Regions from separate parts of the Paenibacillus sp. NPDC056933 genome, predicted to be linked through region 2. Evidence: riboswitches for the same ligand, from Rfam matches in the RefSeq annotation. Region 2 holds a riboswitch; each other region holds the start of a gene.

Region 1 (5,248 bases), on a different contig from region 2:
TGGGGTATGTTTTGCTGACTAGCATTACCGGAATCTATCAGACAGCCGCCAAGTGGGGTTATGATAATGCCAATATTGCAGCTGTGGTTGTTAACAAAAGTACATTTCCTAAGGATGAATTTAAGCAGGGGCTAGCAGAAGATTCAAGGATTAGATATGTGGGCTGGCAAGGAAACATTACCGGAGTATTCAGTCCGGAATCTTCCTCAGAAATGCATGGTCAAACCATCAGTCTATATTTGAGTGTACTGGATGGAAGTTATCAGGAGCTTGGGTTTGAGAACCTGCGAGGAAATAATCCTCAGCAAGAGAATGAAATTGCCGTTGGTGTAAGTGTAGCCAAAACCTTAAATAAGGATCGGGGTGACCTCATAGATCTCTACATTCAAGGAGAAAAGCGCACATTCATCATAACTGGTATCTATCAGGCCATCGCCAACATGTCCGTATCAGGTCGAATTACCATGGATGCCGTGAGAACTGTGAACCCGGCATACGGTGATTTCGATGCCATTTTCATCAATGTGAATGACCCAACGCAAGCGAATACAGTTGCCAATGAATTGAATGAGCGATTTAAGTCTTCCGCTTCGGTGGTAACCCAAAAAACGCTGCTCGATTCGGTTTATGCAGAAGCCGCTGACATCCTGATCTATCCTATGAGTCTGATTGGGCTGTTGTTTATTCTGGCTACATTCATCATTATTTTCAGTACCTGCCGGATCAGTATCCGCAAAGAAAACAAAACCTATGGCATCTACAAATCCATAGGCATGACATCTCGTCGGATTCGATTATCGGTTGCCATGGGAGTGACAGTACTATCTGTCATTGGGGCAGTACTGGGAAGCGTGATAGGGGTATATGTGCTCCCCGTGTTACTGGAGATGATCCTCTCCGGATATGGTATCGTACAGCTTCCATTAATTTTGAATTGGGGTGGAATTATTCTGTTCGCCTGCTTAAGCATTGGCGCTGCAGCTCTTGGCTCTTGGTTCTCATCACGGGTTATTGGCGAAGCATCCCCTCGTATGCTGGTCATAGAATAACCTGGGCGAAAGAATAACAATACGAAAGAGTATCTGCTCTGTAGCCTGACTAATTATTTTCGATAGCCAAAAGAAATAAAACAGCTCTCCCGTCCCCCAATGCATGGGGACGAAAGGGCTGTTCATGTACCTTTTTTACATGCTGGTGGAAATCCACGCGCTTACGCAGCAGGTCTTACTTACGCCACTTCTTCGCCAGTTCACCAATCTGATGAGGTGTAGTCCGGCAGCAGCCGCCAATCAGCTTGGCACCCGCAGCAACCCACTGCTCCGATGCATCGCTCATGCTGCCGCATGACCCTTGACCGCTCCACGTTTTGGTCTCAGCGTCATAAATCTCCCCCGAGTTCGGATAGACAATGACAGGTTTGTCGCTTGCACGGCTCAGCACACCTACCGCTTCCGTCACCACTTCCATGGGAGCACAGTTCAGGCCAATCGCAGCAATCTGCGGCTCGGAGCCAAATTGTCGTGCACACTCTTCCAAGAGCGTCCCCTCACTGATCGTTTTGCCATCCTGTAATGAGAAAGACAGCCATGCATAAGCGTCAGGAAACTCTTTTAATAAAGCGACCAATACCTGTGCTTCCTGCAAGGATGGGATTGTCTCAAAAGCCAGAATATCCGCCCCTGCTTCCAGCAGTGCTGCGATCCGCGGACGATGAAAAGCGGTTAACTTCTCATCCGAGACACCATAATGACCAACATATTCTGAACCATCCGCCAGATAAGCACCATAAGGCCCGACGGATGCAGCAACAATTGGACGTGGACGAGCCGATGCCGCTTTCCCTATCGCAACTGCAGGTCGTTTCTCACCTTTTGACTCATTCCCAATTACATTCTCTGCGACTCCACCTTGGATTTCTTGCCACACGTCATCACGCGCCTGAGCCGCCAGCTCTACTGTCTTGCGAATCAGCTTCAGCGACTCCTGTTCTCCGATGCCCCTCTTGCCGAAGCCATCCACTGTTGCCTGATAACTGGATGTGATCGCGCAGTCCGCTCCTGCACGGAAGTAATCCGCATGCACCTGAACGATAACTTCCGGATTCTCCAGCAGGACACGTGCTGACCATAATGGATCATCCAGATCACACCCCTGCTGCTCAAGTTCGGTTGCCAGTGCCCCATCGAGAATCATAACCGGATGTTCCCGCAGGATCTGTTCCAACGGATTAATGCGTTTTGGTTGCGTCATGTTCTAGTCCTCTTTTCTTATTCACACGTTCTGTCAGATAATACGTTGCGTAACATAATACAATAAAAGGAATACCGCAGTACAACGCTATGCGCTGTGTCGGGTCAAAAGCAATGCCTATGCATGAAGCCAGACATAATATAAATGAAATAATCGGTACTGCCGGGTACAGCGGCGTCCGGTAGACCAGCTCCTCAACCGCATGCCCTTCCCGAAGATACTGTCTGCGAAACATATACTGCGAAGCACTGATGCTCATCCATACGGCAACAACGGCAAGGCCAGAGATGGAGACCAGCGTAATATACACGGTACCTGGTGCAATGATGCTCGAGAGCAAAGCCAAAGCGCCACCAACCATGCTGATCAGGAGGGCATTCAGCGGTACACCGCGTTTCGTCAATTTGGCAAACCATGGAGAGATCGTCTTTTTATCTGCCAGAGACCACAGCATCCGCGAAGAAGCATATAGGCCCGAGTTGGCAGCAGAGAGAATCGCCGTCAGAATAACAAAGTTCATAATATCTGCTGCATACGGAACACCAATTCGCTCCATTACAGCTACAAATGGACTTTCGAGAACACTAGCATCCGACATGGGTAATAGCGCAGAGAGAATAACAATGGTTCCGATAAAAAAGATAATTAAGCGCCATAACGTGGTATGGATCGCTTTCGGAATCGTCTTTTCCGGATTCTCCGTCTCCCCGGCAGCAATTCCGATTAATTCTGTGCCCGAGAACGCAAAGTTTACGGCAAGCATCGTCATCAGTATCGCAGAAGCGCCATTCGGGAACCAGCCTGACGCTGTAATATTGGATAGAAAAGGGGCGGTTTCCGAGTCTGCCATTGGAATAATACCGAACATGGCTGCCGCACCGAGAATAATAAAGACCAAAATCGTAAGTACTTTAACCGAAGAGAACCAGAATTCCGATTCTGCAAAAAATTTGACCGTCAGCGCGTTGAACAGGAAGATCATGAGCGCAAAGAGCGCACTCCAGATCCATACATTCACGGAAGGAAACCAGCGTTGCATCAGCAGTCCCGCTGCTGTAAATTCGGAACCGAGGGCAACCGTCCAGGTTAGCCAATACAACCAGGCTACAGTGTATCCTGTTGCCGGCCCAATGTATTTTGCCGCATAGCTATGAAATGCCCCAGTCTCCGGCATATGAACGGACAGTTCACCTAAACAAAGCATAACCAGATAAACGACAATCGCTCCTATCAGGTAAGACAGAATAGTCCCGATCGGCCCTGCCTGCTGAATGGTATAACCTGAGCTAAGAAATAAACCTGTACCAATAACTCCTCCAAGTGAGAGCATGACTACATGCCGTGCCTGCATTTTGCGCTGAAAATGCCCTGTATCTTTGTTGTTATCCATGCCTGCTCCCCTACTTCTTCATCCAGAACAACAAAAAGACCCACCCTTCCCGAAGAGTGCGCCATAACTGACAAATAAAGACAAACGCTCCTATCTATCAGGCTGTTCACCCGCTGGAATTAGCACAGTATCCTTCAGATCTGTTGCTGAGGCTTCTAAGGGCCAGTCCCTCCACCTCTCTGGATAAGAAAATGATTTTTTATAAATATAGCGATCTATCATGGTTGTGTCAACAATTAAATATCATCATCCATTTGTGGATAAAGGAATATCTCCACCCTCATCTTTAATCCGTCGATGATCCATAATCTGTGATTTTCATTTTCACATCATAGGTCACGGGAATCTGACTAAAGGTTTCATCCCAATTTTTTTTGACCTTTTTCCATACTTTCGGGTATTTGATCCGCAACTGCTCTCCAAATCCGGCCACTTCCACCCGATAGGTGTGCTGCATTTTGTTCATAACCTGCTGCATTTGTTCTTTGGCTGCACTAGCGAACTGAGCCTCCAATTCATCAATGTACTCTTCCGTCGCAGGAATTTCCGGAGAACTCCAATCTTCCATGAGTTGACCTTCTGATTCAACTTTTACATGAAAAGAAATGTCATCTCCGTGGACTTTTGGCACAATTTTGCTCTTAGTAGACTTGATTTCATAGACTATCGTATGTCCCTTTTTCGGTGCATACGATTTTAAGGCCCCTCCCTTAGCCTCCCCAGTGATCCAGGACAATCCTTGAAGGTCCACCTGATTTAAGGTGCCGATCCACTTTTTCGTTTTCCCTTTATAGACGCCTGCGCCTGAGAATTTATGCTCCCCATCAGCAGTAAGGACATTTTGCAGCAAAAAGCTTGATCCTGACTGCATTTTGCCATCAAGTTTCGCGAGGGATACAGGAGGAAGAATTTTATTGGTACGATATGCATTATTCACCAACCCCCTCAAATAAAAGACTGGGATTTCTCCCGGCTCCTTGGAGCTAAGGGCATCTAAAGCACGTCCTTTGCTTACCAAAACAAGGGAACTGGGTCGGATATCATTGTCCCGCAAAACAAAATCAAGCAGCTGCTCCATGCTGTATTTCTTCGACAACTCTTGGGAAACGACAATAACCTTTAAATGATGACCAATGAGCGGACGGTCTCTTCTTAGAGCAAACTGACGAAAGATCTGAAAAAGGGAATCTCCGGTCAACTGTTCATTCAAAAAGGTTTGTCCGCCGGAAGAACCACTGGAACTGCTTTGATTTTCCTGTTTTCCCCCAACTCGTGGGACAATCTGTACGGTAGCTGTAAATACGTTGTTTTTGGGATAATGACCTCCTTGTTTATTAATGTCCTGTTCTAATTTCGTTTCCTCAGCGACGTCCAGCCCCAGACCCACATAGACACTTAAATCCTCGATCTCTTTGCTGCTCCAGCAGCCTGAGACAAAAACCAGCAGCGCCGTTGACAAAAGGGTTAATTGCCTTCTGATCCTGCTCAATTGTACTTGCCTCCTTTCTTTCGGAACATGCTCAACAACAGAAGTAATAGCGGCAAAACACCAAACAAATAAATGGATGTATTCCCCAAAGCATCTCCGAGTTTGAACGTTTCGTCCAC
Region 2 (5,248 bases):
TCTAATCGTACTAAAATACAATAAATAAAAAAGACGAGGCGCTTCTCCGAATGGAGGGCTTCGTCTTTTCAGCTTTGGTCTGTGGCAGTTTAAACCCAGTCTTTCTTGCGGAAAATAAAGAACATGCTCAGACCCAGAGTAACCATTAATCCGATGACAACAAAATAACTATACTTCCAGTGTAGCTCAGGCATGTTGTCGAAGTTCATTCCATAAATACCGGTAATGACCGTCAGTGGCATGAAGACTGTGGTAATCGCGGTAAACACGCGCATGATTTCATTCGCTCGGTTGGCAATACTCGATTGGTAAGCTTCTCGCAAGTTGCCCATCAGGTCGCGATACGTCTCAAAGGTTTCGGATATCTTCACAGCATTCTCATAAATGTCACTGAAGTATTTTTGCAGCTGATCATCGATGAGACGCAGGTCTTTTTTGTTTAGGGTGTTAATGACCTCTTTCTGAGGTCCCAGCACTTTCTTGAGCCACAAAATCTCACTGCGCAGCCCGATGATCTCATTCAAATGAGACTTTTTGGTGTGCATCAGGATATCTTCCTCAAGCTTCTCAATCCGTGCTTCAATCCGGTCACCGACTGTGAAATAATTATCAACAATCAAGTCCACGAGGAGGTACAGCAGCCGATCCGGGGTGCTGATTTCCTGTTCCCATAGTATCGGTTTCAATGTCCGTAATTCACTGACTTTCTGTTTCGTAACACTGATAATAAAATGTCTTCCAAGGAACAGGTTGACGGCACGCAAAAAAATCTCTTCATCATCGAAACGAATGCTATTAATGACAATAAAATAATGGCTCTCATAAATTTCAATCTTCGGACGTTGTTCTTCGTCACTCAAGCAGTCTTCCACTGCCAGATCATGCATTAAGAACAGCGGTTGAAGTACCGCCAAATCGTCTACATCCGCATCAATCCAGTAAAATCCCTCCGCTGGTGGAGTCAGCGCCTGCTGAATGTCGTCCACCGGGATAAATACACCGTTGTTTACCAACCGGATTTTCATTGTTTATCTACTCCTTCTGCACCCGCCAAGCTGGCGGATTTTTATCAATTTGGGCGCAAAAAAGAAGAGATCAGCCGGTCGGCAGCGGAGCCTGGAGATCAGGACTGCGTTCGCTCTATATACAAACGGAAGTAACGTCCCGCTGCCGGCATGCTGATGTCAATTCTCTATGCAGTTTGTAGGAACTCGGCTGCCAGTCGGGCCTCGGGTCGCCATCCATTGAATATGTCACCTCTCACATAAGGGTTTATAACACTTGTTTAGTATACCGCTGGTACAGGGTGCTTTCAAGCGCAAAAATGTGTCGATTTCGCGCCCTGGAGCAGTGTATGACAACGGAAGTTGATCGGTTCCGGGTCCAGAGGTGAAGACTATGAACTGCATCTTGACGTGAGTGGATTAATGTTTTAAAGTAGACGGTGAACCATTTTAAATTACAATTGAATACAGCGAAATCTTATCAAGAGTAGGTGGAGGGACTGGCCCGATGAAACCCGGCAACCGGCGGTATATCCGTACGGTGCTAATTCTTGCAGCGACCAAGTGTCCATGTGGCACTGTTGTAACTGAGAGATGAGAGAGGCGCATATCTATTTACATATGACCTTTCTCGGAATCCGAGGAAGGTCTTTGTTTTATATGCCCCGACTTCTCAGCAGTGATTTTCGCTACGGAACTTGAGCTTGTCACTTGATGTAATGGCATCCAGCGCCTGAAGGCAAGCTCATGGCAGCCCATGCTGCATCTATCTATGCACAAGGAGGAGTTTGAACAACATGCCGATCAAAATACCAGACACCCTGCCAGCCAAGGAAGTGCTCGCAGGAGAAAACATCTTTGTCATGGACGAAACATCTGCTTATAAGCAAGATATTCGTCCGCTCCGTATCGCTATATTAAACCTGATGCCTACAAAGGAAACGACAGAAACGCAATTGCTTCGTCTAGTCGGAAACACACCCATTCAGGTGGACATCGTTCTGGTGCATCCGAAATCTCATACATCCAAGAATACATCACAGGAATATTTGGACCTGTTCTACAAAACCTTTGACGAGATTGAACATCGCCGTTTTGACGGCATGATCATTACAGGTGCTCCTGTAGAGCAAATGGACTTCGAAGACGTGAACTATTGGAAGGAGATCCAGGAGATCTTCGAATGGACCAAAACCAATGTAACTTCGACCATGCATATCTGTTGGGCTTCCCAAGCGGGTTTATACCATCATTTTGGTGTTCCGAAAGTTCCACTGGATGAGAAATGCTTTGGCGTATTCTCACATACGATCAACAAATCCAATGTGCAGTTACTGCGCGGATTCGATGAAGTATTTAACGTTCCGCATTCTCGTCACACGGAAGTGCGCCGTGAAGATATTGAAAAGAATGATAACCTCGAAATTTTGGTTGAATCCGAGGAGGCTGGCATTTTTCTGGTCGCCACCAAAGACGGCAAGCAGATTTTTGTAACCGGACATGCCGAGTATGATCCGCTTTCATTGAAATGGGAATATGACCGGGATGCAGCCAAGGGAATGAATGTGGCTCTTCCTAAACATTATTTTCCGAATGATGACCCTTCCCGTGTCCCTCCGGCAACTTGGCGGGCACATGCAAACTTATTATTCTCTAATTGGCTCAATTACTATGTATATCAAGAGACGCCTTACGATATTGGACCGCAAATCTAATCGAGATCCCAGGAGGATGCAGCAATGGAAGATAACAAGTTAAAAATTGAAAGCCGATTGGCTCAAATTGGGTCCATCAATGAACCGGTAACGGGTGCCATTAATTTTCCAATCTATCAATCCACTGCGTTTCGCCACCCGAAGCTTGGACAGAGTACAGGTTTTGATTATATTCGTACGACGAATCCAACCCGTAAAGTGCTGGAAGAAGCAGCGGCAGCACTGGAATCCGGTGATGCCGGTTTTGCCTGTAGCTCCGGCATGGCTGCCCTGCAAACGATTTTTGCCCTATTTGGTCAAGGAGATCATCTGATTGTATCGCTGGACCTCTATGGTGGAACGTATCGTTTGCTTGAACGCATTTTATCCCGCTTCGGGGTAACGGCTAGTTATGTAGATACCAATGACCTTGAGGCTATGGAAAGTATTCGTCAGCCGAATACCAAAGCCGTATTTGTTGAGACACCGACCAATCCGCTGATGATGATTACAGATCTGGAAGCCGTTAGCTCCTGGGCCAAGAGCCACAATCTGCTGACCATTGTAGATAATACACTGCTGACTCCGTTCTTCCAGCGTCCAATTGAACTCGGCGCCGATATCATCATCCATAGTGCTACGAAGTATCTGGGTGGTCATAACGATGTACTTGCGGGATTAATTATTACAAAGGGGGAAGAATTGTCAGCAGAAATGGCATTTCTGCACAATTCCATCGGAGCAGTGTTGTCTCCAAGCGACTCCTATCAGCTGATGAAAGGCATGAAGACACTCGCTCTGCGTATGGAACGCCATGAGTATAATGCCTTGACGATTGCCAAGTACCTGTTGGAACATCCAGCTGTTGGTGAAGTGTACCATCCAGGTCTGTCGGATCACCCCGGATTTGAAGTACAGAATAAACAGTCCAGCGGAAACACTGGCATTTTCTCCTTCAAAGTAAAGGATGCTCGTTATGTTGAACCATTGCTGCGTCACATCAAGCTGATCGCTTTTGCGGAGAGTCTTGGTGGAGTCGAGTCGTTGATGACCTATCCTGCGGTACAGACCCATGCCGATATTCCGATTGAAATTCGCGATGCTGTAGGTGTGGATGACCGTCTGCTGCGCTTTTCTGTAGGGATTGAGCATGCCGATGATCTGATTGCCGATCTGGGAAATGCACTGTCAGCTGCACAACAGGAGATTGAAGGAGGAGTTCATCATGAGTGAACAAAATAACCATTCCAATAATCAGGAACGGAATGTTCATTCCGACCTGAAGTTCGAAACCAAGCTGCTGCATTTCGGTGACGAAATCGATAAAACCACAGGGGCTTCCAGCGTGCCCATCTATCAAGCCTCCACATTCCATCATTTTGATATTTTTAATCCGCCTCAACATGATTATAGCCGTTCGGGCAATCCGACTCGTCAGGCTCTGGAGGATTACATCACACTGCTTGAAGGCGGAGCACGTGGATTCGCTTATTCCTCTGGCATGGCTGCGATCTCCAGTGTGTTCATGATGTTCTCGGCAGGAGATCACATAATTGTGACGGAAGACGTTTATGGTGGCACATACCGCTTGCTAACGTCCATTCTCAGCCGGATGCAGATTGAAACGACATTTGTAGACATGACCGATATAGAGGAAGTAAAAGCGGCGATTAAGCCGAATACCAAGGCTGTTTATATGGAAACTCCATCCAACCCAACATTGCGAATTACGGATATCGCGGCCGTGACTTCCTGGGCGAAGGAACATGAGTTAATCTCGATTCTGGATAACACCTTTATGACACCTTATTACCAACGCCCGATTGAGCTTGGAGTGGATATTGTTGTACATAGTGCCACCAAGTTTCTTGGCGGACACAGTGATGTGCTGGCGGGGTTGGCCGTTGCCCGGACAGACTCCTTGGGAATACAATTGAAACAATTGCAGAATGGACTTGGTACGGTCCTTGGTGCTCAGGAATCCTGGCTGCTGATGCGTGGAATGAAAACCTTGGGTGCACGTATGGCACATAGTGAACAGAGCACAGCCAAGCTGGCAGCATGGCTTAGCGGACGCAGTGATATTACGGCTGTATTCTATCCTGGGCTGCTGGATCATCCAGGTCGTGAAGCTCATGAGCGTCAGTCAAGTGGTTACGGAGCTGTAGTTTCATTTGATGTTGGTTCGGGTGATCGGGCCAAGAAAGTACTTAACCGGGTGAAACTGCCAATTGTTGCCGTAAGTCTTGGTGCAGTGGAGAGTATCCTCTCGTACCCGGCGATGATGTCCCATGCGGCAATGCCGGCTGAGGTTCGTCGTGATCGTGGAATAACGGACGGATTGCTGCGCTTCTCCGTTGGCTTGGAAGACATTGATGATCTGATTGCTGATCTGGATCAGGCACTTCAGGAATCGTAGAATCAGAATGTGATGAACCACCGTGTTGAAGTATGCTGAAGCAAGATTGAAAACATAAGGATTGTAAAAATTTTTACTTGTTTTTAAAGCACCTATTCATAAGGTGCTTTTTTTCACATGTAACCTGTGTT
Region 3 (5,248 bases), on a different contig from region 2:
CTCAGCATAAATACAGGTTACACTTACGAAGATTATGATGCTTCCACTGACAAAACATCGACCGTCGGACTCAAAAGCCTTTTGGTTGGCGGAATTGGTTATACGGCGGGCCAAAAATTCAGCATACTGATTCTGCTAAAAAAAGGGTGGCCTTTTATCGTTATCGTATTACTTGCCCTATTGGGCTGGAACAAATACAAAATGAAAACGTCGAAGAAAGACGAAGCCATGCTATCCCCCACTGAGAAGGCCTATCTGCAAGATGCGGATGAACAGCAGTATGCTGAACAAAACGAATTATCTTTTTATCGCAAATCTGGACAGCAATCCGAAACGAAACGAACATAACCAAAGACATTAAAAAGGCCATGCATCTCTTGTTCAGAGATATATGGCCTTTTCTGTGTGTATATTTTGGTATGCTATCAGCTTAATCGTTCAGCTTAAAATGCAGGTTCTACAGCACCTTGATAACGTTCTTTGATGAACGTTTTAACTTCTTCAGAATGCAGAGCTGCAGCCAGTTTCTGGATCGCATCTGCATCTTTGTTATCTTCACGGGATACAAGGATGTTTGCATAAGGGTTACCTTGCAGATCCTCGATCAGCAGCGCATCCTTCTCTGGGTTCAGATTGGCTTCCAGCGCGTAGTTGGCGTTAATGAATACCAGGTCTGCTTCATCAAGTTGCCGAGGCATCATGGCTGCATCCAACTCAATGATATTCAGGTTTTTCGGGTTAGCTGTAATATCCTGAATCGTGGAAGTAATATTTTTGTCGTCTTTCAGCGTGATAAGTCCTTCCTTCGCAAGCAGCAACAATGCACGACCGCCGTTCGATGGGTCATTAGGGATGGCTACTTTGGCGCCATCTTTCAGTTCATCCAAAGACTTAATTTTTTTGGAGTAGCCAGCAAATGGCTCAACATGCACAGGTGTTACAGCAACGAGGTGAAAACCACGTTCTTTGTTCTCTGTATCCAGGTAAGGCTGGTGTTGGAAAAAGTTTGCATCCAGCTGTTTGTCCTCAAGTTGTTGGTTCGGTTGAACATAATCATTGAACGTCACGATTTGCAAGCGAATGCCTTCTGCTTCGAGCTCAGGTTTGATGCTTTCCAAAATTTCCGCATGTGGTGTAGGTGATGCTCCCACTTTCAATTCCACGGTGCGCGGTGCGCCTCCAGCATTGTCAGCGCCGCTGTCGGAATCCTTATTGTTTCCGCAAGCCGCAAGAACCGCAATCAGCATAATGCTAAGTAGAGCAATAGACCATTTTTTCATGTGTAAAACCCCTTCTCCAATAAATTTTTATCTATGTGTTATTTCCTGGTGAACCATTTAACCAACCGATCGCCAGCCATCTGAAGCACTTGCACCAGTATGACCATAAATACAACGGATATAATCATAATTTCATTTTGATAACGGTAGTATCCGTAGTTGATAGCCAATGTTCCAAGACCTCCACCACCAACCATTCCCGCCATTGCCGTGTAGGAAACAAGGGTAACGATCGTAATGGTGATCCCGGCTAGCAGACCCGGCAATGCCTCTGGCAGAAGCACACGCCGTACAATCTGTCCGGTTGAAGCTCCCATCGCCTGTGCCGCTTCAATGACGCCACGATCCACTTCACGCAGTGTAGTTTCCACCAACCGGGCAAAGTATGGAGCTGCAGCAATGACGAGCGGTGGTATAACGCCCATTACACCTGTAGCTGTGCCGACCAGTGAACGCGTAAACGGAATGAGTGCAACAATCAGAATGATAAATGGTACTGATCGCAAAATGTTTACGATAAACGATAGTACAGTGTACACCACTTGAGACTGGATTGAAGCCGACCTTGCCGTCATGAAAAGCAATACGCCTAGCGGCAAACCAATGATTATCGTGAACAGGCCCGATGCCCCCAGGATCTGCAGTGTTTCAATTGAAGCCTTACCGATTTCTTCCCAACGTACCGTAGAAAAATCCATTTAACGAAGCACCTCCACATCAAGTCCCTGATCCATTAACTCATGAATGGTGAGATTAATCTCATCCGACTGCCCCTCAAACCGAACAGTCAGCTGTCCATAGGGAACTTGCTTGATCGTTGAAATGGTGCCTTGCAAGATGGCGAAATCCACTCCGGTTTTGCGAACCGTTCTGGACAAAATCGCCTCATATGTTTTATCGCCAAGGAAGGATATTTTTACAAGCTTAGAAGATCCGTCCGTCTGCAATGAAACACCTGCACTCGCCAGAGCGGTCTCTTCCAATGCAATTCCCACCTCATGGTCACGCATCATAAAGTCACGTGTAATTGCATGCTGCGGCTTGAGGAATACTTCCGTCACCGGCCCTTGCTCCACGATGCCTCCTTGATGGATAACCGCCACCTGATCACAGATATTCTGGATCACGTGCATCTCATGGGTGATTAGAACAATCGTGAGGTTATACTTTTCATTGATATCCAGCAATAACTTCAGAATCGAATCCGTTGTCTGGGGATCAAGTGCCGATGTGGCCTCATCACACAGCAACACGTTCGGATCACTCGCGAGTGCTCTCGCAATACCCACCCTTTGCTTCTGTCCGCCTGACAGTTGGGCTGGATATTTATTGCTGTGGTCCTCCAGTCCAACCAATGCGAGCATTTCCTTCACTTTGCGATCTATTGCAGCCTTGGGTGTATTGACCAGTTTTAAAGGAAAAGCGACATTGTCGTACACCGTAGCCGAAGATAACAAGTTAAAATGCTGAAAGATCATGCCGATCTTGCGCCGTTGTTGTTGTAAATCGGTCTTGCCCAGACGGGTTAAATTGATCCCATCAACCCAAACCTCGCCTGCCGTCGGTCTTTCGAGCAAATTGATACAACGGATCAATGTGCTCTTGCCTGCACCCGAATGACCGATAACTCCGAATATTTCACCTTTGCCGATATTCAAATTTAGGTCCGACAAGGCCGTCGTACTTTTAGCACCTTTACCGTACGTCTTGGTTAAACCTTTTAATTCAATCAAAATTACTGCTCCTTCCCACTACCTACATGTATCTTTACCCGAATGAAAGGAAAACTCCCCTTGGTCGTACAAAAAAAGAGCCCCTTTTGCAGAAACAAAAAGGGCTCTTCACGTGAAAGATTATACCTTCTCATCTGCCAAAATCGTGCCTTGCACCATTTTGTAGGAATTAGCACCTAACATCTATAAAGTATGACACAGCTGTCATGCAGTTATAAATCGGTTGCCGGGCTTCATCGGGCCTGTCCCTCCGCCGCTCTCGATAAGAAATATTTAATTTATAAGTTCAGTAGTTATAATGTTAATGTCATAAATGTTAATTCCATCTAACTGTCGATCAGGAACTCAGTATAATCCAAGTATTCCGATTTGTCAAAGGCAAATATTGCAATCCAATCACCTCGCAGGGTGATTCATTCCCTGCTTATGCCACTTCTCGTTGATGTAGCCATACGCTGCTTTTAATGTCTTACATACCATATCTACACCCTGGCGGAGTTCCAAAAGATGCTGATCCAGGTCTTCCAGCTTCACTTTCCCTTGCAAAGTCTGGTGCAGCTGCCACAGATCATCCTGCATTTCGGAGTTCATGTAATGAATCTCCATGTTTCGTCGTTTGCGCAATTTGCTCATCGGCTCACGGTAGGAGTCTTTGATCCGGATCAGCTCGTTGGCAAGATCATGATGCAGCTTGTCATAGCCAAACTGTCTTAATACGGTGAAATAAGAAAAATGAATTTTAACACTGGTTGTATTCAGCTCAAATATTTCATTCAACACCGTACCTAACTTATCCAGAATGGCAAAACATCGGATGAAACCATCCTTGTAAAAGTAAACGTAACGAGCATACTCCGCTTTTTCGGGTATTGTCATATCATCCGTAGAGCCCGCTTTGACTTTTTGACGAAAATGGGAAGCAGCAAAACAGCTTTGCTCCAGTTCATCCAACGAGGAGATGAGTCCCTGGGTCCACACATACAGTTTACGAAAATCATGGGCAGGATCATGGTCCACATGCATTTGTCGCTGAAATAGCTCAAGTGTAGCCGCCATCGCCTCCATTGCTTCTTTGAGGATCCCTTCGTTTTGACGCGGTAATTCACCCAGCAACGTTCGCAGCATATATAGCCTCCTCTATCCACTCTGCAGATCATCAAAATAATAATAATTTATAATATTAAACAAAATCGGAATCAGAGTAAACGTATGACCGCTGCTTACATTAGGTTGCCCTGACACGCCTGACATCAAACAAAGTTCACCTGTCCAATGATGTACATCATCGGATGGTGAACTTCACTGGATTCATCCCCTGAACTACAATAATTTTTCGGATATATTAGAAACGGTTAACGGGCCGATGCAACTTGTACACCAGGAAACTCATATAGGTTAATACACCGAACAAAATGGCAATATCGAGCATATGCGCCAACGCCACAAACATATACACTTCCGGGCGGTTCATCGTAAGCATTAGTCCAAAACCTATGACCACTTGCAACAAAACCAGCACAACAGAAATAACGCCGAGAGCTCTTAATTCCGTGTTATTCGGATGTTTGCGATACGCAAAATGACCGAGAATGGCAATGACGATCACTAATGAAACAGCCGCCACCCGGTGAGCAAAAGCAACAGCTACGCCTCCCGAGAGTTCAGGAATAATCTGCCCGTTACAGAGCGGAAAACCTGAACAGCCACCAGCAGAATCCGTATGGCTCACAAAGGCCCCAGTATATACCACGAGGTACGTATAGATTGTGGAAAACCACACCAGATTACGAAAACCTTTGCTGACCCGCGGGTATCGATTCAATCGTTCCAATCCACCGTGGCGAGCCTCCTGCCGAATACCGAGCGCCATCATCAAGGAGCTGGCAAAAGCGATTAAGGCAAATCCGAAATGCAGTGCCATGACTGCGGACGATTGGGAGAATACGACGGCAAAAGCCCCCATGATTCCCTGGACAATAACAAAGACCAGTGTTAGAAAGGAAAACAATTGCAGATCACGGCGTGATTTGCCAAACCGCAAAAATGCTACAAATGAGGCAATGGACAACAGTCCTGCCAGTGCGCTGACCGCGCGATGGGAAAATTCAATAAGTGAGGCTACAGTGTGTGCCGGCACAAGTTTTCCGTTACATAAAGGCCATTCCGCGCCGCAGCCGAGACCTGATTCCGTTCGAGTTACAACGCCTCCGCCAAATGTGGCCAGAAACATGACAA

Evidence for each region. Region 2 has a riboswitch for S-adenosylmethionine ahead of metA (homoserine O-acetyltransferase MetA). Riboswitches for the same ligand answer to the same signal wherever they lie in the genome.
Region 1: it holds a riboswitch for S-adenosylmethionine, as region 2 does, so the genes downstream of both, mmuP (S-methylmethionine permease) here and metA (homoserine O-acetyltransferase MetA) in region 2, are expected to answer to the same signal.
Region 3: it holds a riboswitch for S-adenosylmethionine, as region 2 does, so the genes downstream of both, ACFTRD_RS27650 (methionine ABC transporter ATP-binding protein) here and metA (homoserine O-acetyltransferase MetA) in region 2, are expected to answer to the same signal.

Annotation. Positions count from the first base shown of each region.
Region 1 covers NZ_JBHUQN010000006.1:220,941-226,188, forward strand. The annotation lists gene ACFTRD_RS29080 (ABC transporter permease) at 1-1,049, shown strand, start outside; gene mmuM (homocysteine S-methyltransferase) at 1,225-2,250, opposite strand; gene mmuP (S-methylmethionine permease) at 2,228-3,640, opposite strand; SAM riboswitch class I at 3,728-3,830, opposite strand; gene ACFTRD_RS29095 (Ger(x)C family spore germination protein) at 3,927-5,120, opposite strand; gene ACFTRD_RS29100 (spore germination protein) at 5,126-5,248, opposite strand, start outside.
Region 2 covers NZ_JBHUQN010000001.1:1,101,824-1,107,071, forward strand. The annotation lists gene corA (magnesium/cobalt transporter CorA) at 90-1,025, opposite strand; SAM riboswitch class I at 1,480-1,605, shown strand; gene metA (homoserine O-acetyltransferase MetA) at 1,802-2,719, shown strand; gene ACFTRD_RS05100 (aminotransferase class I/II-fold pyridoxal phosphate-dependent enzyme) at 2,744-3,931, shown strand; gene ACFTRD_RS05105 (trans-sulfuration enzyme family protein) at 3,924-5,117, shown strand.
Region 3 covers NZ_JBHUQN010000005.1:271,100-276,347, forward strand. The annotation lists gene ACFTRD_RS27635 (DUF2167 domain-containing protein) at 1-348, shown strand, start outside; gene ACFTRD_RS27640 (MetQ/NlpA family ABC transporter substrate-binding protein) at 444-1,280, opposite strand; gene ACFTRD_RS27645 (methionine ABC transporter permease) at 1,319-1,978, opposite strand; gene ACFTRD_RS27650 (methionine ABC transporter ATP-binding protein) at 1,979-3,013, opposite strand; SAM riboswitch class I at 3,141-3,282, opposite strand; gene ACFTRD_RS27655 (Cthe_2314 family HEPN domain-containing protein) at 3,410-4,138, opposite strand; gene ACFTRD_RS27660 (COX15/CtaA family protein) at 4,356-5,248, opposite strand, start outside.